Prochlorococcus marinus str. NATL2A: one gene and its partner. The protein of the gene in region 1 interacts with the protein of each later gene in a pairwise test. Links are inferred from orthologs where the notes say so. Each region holds a gene or a part of one and is shown on either strand. Other genes may lie near its edges.

Region 1 (3,058 bases):
CTACAAGTTATTTAAAGCAATTAGTTAATTACGGTTTTTTTCACGCTGATCCTCATCCTGGTAACTTAGCTGTTTCTAAGAGTGGTTCTCTCATTTACTATGATTTTGGGATGATGGGTTTTGTCTCTGAGCGTATTAGAGGCAGGCTCAATTCAATGATAAAAGCGGCAGCGCTGAGAGACGTTAGTGGACTGGTCAAAGAACTTCAAATTGCTGGACTAATAGAAGACGATATTGAAATAGGTCCAGTTAGAAGATTAATAAGAATAATGTTAAACGAAGCCCTAACTCCTCCTTTTGATTCTCAAATCATAGAAAAGCTCTCTGGGGATATATCCGAACTGGCTTATGGGAAACCATTTAGAATACCAATTGAGTTGATTTTTGTTTTTAGAGCATTATCTACTTTTGAAGGTGTTGGAAGATATTTAGACCCAGAATTTAATTTAATAGCAATAGCAAAACCCTTCCTTCTCCCTCTCATGACTTCAAAGAATACAGACTCTAATGATCTATTTAATGAATTAGGAAGACAAGTTACTGAAATTGGCAGTAAAGCTGTTGGGTTGCCAAAACGCTTAGATGAAAATCTAGAAAGACTTGAACAAGGCGACTTGCAACTTCAAGTACGAATGGGTGAATCAGACAGACAACTCAGAAGAATGATTAACGCTCAACAAACACTAGGCAATTCCGTTCTGCTTGGCTCACTTGCAATATCGTCAGCTTTATTAGCCTCAAATAGCAAACCATATTTATTTTTCATACCATTAATTCCAGGGTTTCCAATAGCTCTAAATTGGATCACATTACAATTCAAAATGAGAAACGAAAATAGACTTGATAATTTTCAAGGAAGACGAGGCTCTCGCTAATTTATTTAAATCACCCTTTCAAGCTTCCTCTTGGTCCCAATCCAACAAGTCCAGCATAAGTTGCTTGACTGCCTAACTCATCCTCAATACGAAGTAATTGATTATATTTCGCGACTCTTTCACTCCGACTCAATGAACCTGTTTTGATTTGACCAGATTTAGTTGCTACTGATAAATCAGCAATAGTTGTATCTTCAGTTTCTCCACTTCTATGACTAATAACAGTTGTATAACTTGATCTTGATGCAAGCTCTATAGCTTCAAGTGTTTCAGTCAGAGAACCTATTTGATTCACCTTAATTAATATTGAATTTGCAATATTTTCATCAATCCCTCTTTGCAAACGAAGTGTGTTGGTAACAAATAAATCATCTCCAACTAATTGCACATTTTTGCCGAGCTTTTTCGTAAGCAATCTCCAACCATCCCAATCATCTTCGGCTAATCCATCTTCAATAGAAACAATTGGAAATGCATTAACTAATCCAGCCAATTCCTCAACCATTTGCTCGCTGGAATAAGAATTTCCACCATAACAATATTGTCCCTCCGCATAAAACTCCGTGCTCGCAACATCTAAAGCTAGAGATACTTGCTCTCCTGGTTTAAATCCGGCCTGTTCAATTGCTTGCATTAATAGATCGCCTGCTGCTTTATTACTCTCAAGATTTGGAGCGAATCCACCTTCATCACCAACAGCAGTTGATAAACCTTTCTGACTCAATAAATCTTTAAGCGTATGAAAGACCTCAGCTCCCATTCTCAATGCTTCTCTGAAGCTTTCAGCTCCATGAGGAACCAACATAAATTCTTGAAAATCTAAATTATTTGCTGCATGTTCACCTCCATTAATGACATTCATCAATGGAACTGGCAATAATGATGACATTGGCCCTCCTAAGTACCTATACAGAGGTAATCCCAATCCATTTGCTGCGGCTCTTGCAGTAGCCATACTGACAGCAAGAATTGAATTGGCTCCAAGATTTGATTTGTTGTCCGTATCATCAAGTTGTTTCATTACAGAATCAACTGTGGCTTGATCTAAAGAGGACAGACCGCATAGCGCGGGAGCAATATTTTCTTCTATGTGATTAACGGCCTGGAGGACTCCTTTACCCAGATAACGCTTACCACCATCTCTTAATTCATGAGCCTCATGAGCTCCAGTGCTTGCGCCACTAGGGACAATTGAACGTCCTATTGCTCCACCTTCTAAAAGCACTTCAGCCTCAACTGTTGGATTACCACGTGAGTCCAACACTTCTCGGGCCATAATGGTATCAATTACAAGTTCTAGAGAGTCAGCCACGAATTTAAGATGATTTTTAGATCTTATGAACTACATTATTCCTATATGTTCCTTAATTGCTAATCTAGCTTGCTTTCCAAGACCTAATCGATCAAATTTGTCTTAAAAGAGAATACACATATAGATAAAAAGTTCTCAACCAAAATTCAGTAGGCAAATGACCACTTTGAATCAAAAGTCATCAAAAATGAATGGAAGTCTCACTACAGAACCAGATTCGTTTAGCGATGAAGCTTGGAGTCTTTTATTAATAGCTGAACAATCAGCCAGAAGATGGAGACATAAGAACTTAGATGTTGAGCATCTTATTGAAGTGCTTTTTAGAAATAAAAAATATCAAAAATATACAAATTCCTTACCCATAAACCATAAAGAATTAAATGAAATCTTAGAAAACTTTATCGCTGAACTACCAATAAACAACCAACCAGATTTATTTATTGGAGAAGACTTAGAAATTCTTCTTGAAGTCGCTGATGATTTTCGCTCTCGATGGGGATCTAATCAAATAGAAATATCTCATATCCTCATCGCAATTGGAAGAGATAATCGCTTAGGAGAAGATCTTTTGTATCAAGCAGGTCTACCGAGTGAAATTCTCGAAGCGGAATTGAGACGACTACCAGCACCGAAATCATTTAAACAATCAAAAAGAAATCAAGACAAACCAATAACAAATCGACCACAGAAAGATTCACAGTCTTTTATGCCTACCGAAACCACTGCAAAAGATCCAAAACCCGAGCCACTTCCTCCTCTCTCTAAAGAAGAAATCACATCAAAGCAAGAACCTTTAAACCTTAATGAGGCACCAAGTGCCTTAGATTTATACTGCAAAGATCTTACAACTGAAGCTGAAAACGGAACATTA
Region 2 (3,017 bases), 480 kb from region 1 along the record:
TACTAATCACAAGACTGCTAGTTCTGGTGCAATCTTTTTCAAATTTAACTCCATCGAAAAGCAATCCATCTGTAATTCCACTACCAGCAAAAGCTACATTTTCTCCTGAGGCAAGTTCATTCGCTTCATAGATCTTGTCGATATCAGTTATGCCCATTTCATTCAATCTTTTTATATTTCCCTCTTTTGTATAGTCTGCCCACTCTGATGTTTGAGCTATTGCAGGATCATAAACAAGTTGTCCCTGGAAATGTCCTCCAAGTGCCCTCATGGCAGCTGCTGAAATAACTCCCTCAGGAGCCGCTCCAATGCCCATTAAGCAATGAGTACCAGTCCCTTCAAATCCACATGCAATTGCCGCTTGGACATCTCCATCTGAAATAGGCTGAATCCTGGCACCAGTAGATCTAATTTCGGAAACTAGATTTTTGTGTCTAGCTCTATCCATAACAACTATCGTTAAATCACTAATTGCGATACCAAGACAGTCACTCAAGATTTTTATATTTTCTGTGGGAGTTTTTCTGATATCAACTTTGCCTTTAGCTGCTGGAGGAGCAGCTAATTTATTCATATAAAAATCTGGAGCGTTAAATAATCCTCCCCTATCTGACGCTGCTAAAACAGCCATCGATCCACGCTGACTGTTAGCACATAAATTTGTCCCCTCACAAGGATCTACAGCGAAATCAACTCCAGGACCTGTTCCTGATCCAACTTCTTCTCCTATATAAAGCATTGGAGCTTCATCTCTTTCTCCTTCTCCAATAACGATTCTTCCTTGCATTTGAATCGTTCCCATTCTCTTTCGCATTGCCTCTACGGCGGCGGCATCAGCCTCATCTTTTTGACCCAAACCAGTCAATTGAGCCGAAGCAATTGCAGCTTGCTCAACTACTTCAAGAATTTCTTGGACGAGAGTACGATCCACTTTTTGCAGCTAGGTAAAGAAATTTACGCCTTAAGGCAGACAATATTGTAAGTAATTGAGGGCATTGAAAAATGCTCAGAAAAAAGTACTCACAAAAAACTTATTATCTGTTGATAAGCAATAATTACTGTATCAGTGCATGGTCACACTAGAACTTGTGACCATGAATTAATAGACTCTCTGCCACAAGACAAAAAACAATGATCCAATCCATTTCTTCAGCAATTTTTACTGAACACCGTCCAGTTCAGATAATCCCTTCAGTATTGCCAGCAGACTGGGCAAACATGGGTCAGTGCGTAAAAGATCTTGAACTAGCGGGTGTAGACAGAATTCAATTTGATGTGATGGATGGGAACTTTGTTCCGAATCTCACTTTTGGTCCAGAAATGATTTCCGCATGCCGAAAGTATTGCAGCGTTCCATTTGAGACTCAGTTAATGGTTAGTCAATACAACTGTGAAACCATGCTTGAGGGATATGTCGAAGCAAGTAAGGGGGCAAACGGAGAGCCAGGTGTTGTAATTGCTCATGCTGAAGCAAATGTTCACCTTCATCGAATTCTTGGCAAGATTCGTCAACTTGGAGGATCTCCCTCAGTGGCCCTTAATCCTCATACTCCAATGGATATGGTTAAGGATGTGCTTGATATGGTTGATCACGTATTGGTAATGACTGTTAACCCCGGATTTGGTGGTCAAGCCTACATACCAACAATGCTCAACAAAATTACGCAATTAAGGAAAACAATTTTAGACAATGGATATGACGTAGATATAGAAGTGGACGGAGGAATAAAGGCTGATTGGTCACTATCGCAATGCTGCGCTGCAGGAGCAAACTGCTTCATTGCAGGAAGTGGTATGTTTGCTTATCCAACACTTAAAGAAGGTTGTGATGCACTAAGAAAAGTTGCCAACGACGCACAGAATGGAATAATTGTTGAAAAATAATTAACTTAATTGTTAATTACTATGCATCGAAGAACCAACCATAACTATGTAAACCTACCCCAAGAAGGTTCACTCCAATATAGCAAACAATAATAACAAAAAAGCCTGCTATAGCAAGAATTGCAGGCTTTTTACCTTGCCAGCCTCTTGTTATCCTAGTATGTAAATAAGCAGCATAAACCAACCAACATATTAAAGCCCAAGTTTCTTTAGGGTCCCAACTCCACCAACTACCCCAAGCTTCATTAGCCCAAACAGCACCACTAATAAGACCAACTGTAAGCAACAAAAATCCAGCAGTTATTGATCTATAACTTAAAGAATCAAGTTGCTCAGCATTTGTAAATTCAATTGGTTGTATAGAATTTAAGTTCTCATTTCTTTCATCAAGATATAGCTCAGAACTTTGCCTAAACGAACCAGACCCAAAGGAACTATTACGGATATTGAATTGCTTTTTCCCATCAACAAGAAAGACACCAAAAGACAAAATTGAACCTATCAGTAATGCAGCGTAAGAGCACATAATTACACTCACATGCATAACTAACCAACTAGAACGAAGTGCTGGTACTAAAGGAGCTGAAGATTGTAAATTCTCAGGTAAAACAAAACTGGCAAAACCTATTGATAGCAAAGACACAGGCGTCGCAACTGCAGAAACGATTGGAGACCGCCATGCTCTTTCGAGAAAAAGTTGAGCTAATGTGCAACCCCAAGTCAAAAAACAGAGTGACTCATAGAGATTACTAATTGGGAAATGTCCCGATTGCCACCATCTAAGGATCAATTGACTAGTTAGGAAAAGATTGGATATTGCAACTAAAAATCTGGCTTTGGAGGAATCACTGCTACCAGCAACTGCCCAAAATGAAATAGGCAATGCCATCAACAAGAAAAGAAAAGCTGCGAACCCAAGGGAAACGACAGGGTCAAAAGAAAAATTATTTAACTGAAAATCAACCATTGATAAAAGCTACTAGAGTTGATTTAGAAAAACCAGATCATTTGCTTGCCTGTTTTAACAAAAAACCTCCCCCTAACATAGACAAAAAAACAGGAGACCAAGCAGCAAAGAAAGGATTTATTATTCCTTTGACCCCAAGAGAGCTAAAACTAAAGCTCAAAATGTA

The links. Proteins that work in one complex are often made in the same cells at the same time.
Region 2: the proteins of eno (region 1) and rpe interact in binary tests that used the Escherichia coli proteins (3 or more experiments, as listed by UniProt). The link is inferred for Prochlorococcus marinus str. NATL2A from one-to-one orthologs.

The regions. Positions count from the first base shown.
Region 1 is NC_007335.2:244,702-247,759, reverse strand. What follows is about bases 37-3,017. They hold eno (phosphopyruvate hydratase), read right to left. Parts: upstream 2,188-3,017; coding sequence 886-2,187; downstream 37-885. Other genes in these bases: PMN2A_RS01265 (ATP-dependent Clp protease ATP-binding subunit), read left to right, coding at 2,345-3,017; PMN2A_RS01275 (ABC1 kinase family protein), read left to right, coding at 37-875. In the rest of the region: more of PMN2A_RS01275, read left to right, coding at 1-36; more of PMN2A_RS01265, read left to right, coding at 3,018-3,058. UniProt on the Escherichia coli protein: Catalyzes the reversible conversion of 2-phosphoglycerate (2-PG) into phosphoenolpyruvate (PEP). It is essential for the degradation of carbohydrates via glycolysis.
Region 2 is NC_007335.2:726,830-729,846, reverse strand. What follows is about bases 68-3,007. They hold rpe (ribulose-phosphate 3-epimerase), read left to right. Parts: upstream 68-1,131; coding sequence 1,132-1,884; downstream 1,885-3,007. Other genes in these bases: PMN2A_RS03800 (LptF/LptG family permease), read right to left, coding at 2,889-3,007; ccsB (c-type cytochrome biogenesis protein CcsB), read right to left, coding at 1,904-2,851; glpX (class II fructose-bisphosphatase), read right to left, coding at 68-931. Also shown: more of glpX, read right to left, coding at 1-67; more of PMN2A_RS03800, read right to left, coding at 3,008-3,017. UniProt on the Escherichia coli protein: Catalyzes the reversible epimerization of D-ribulose 5-phosphate to D-xylulose 5-phosphate.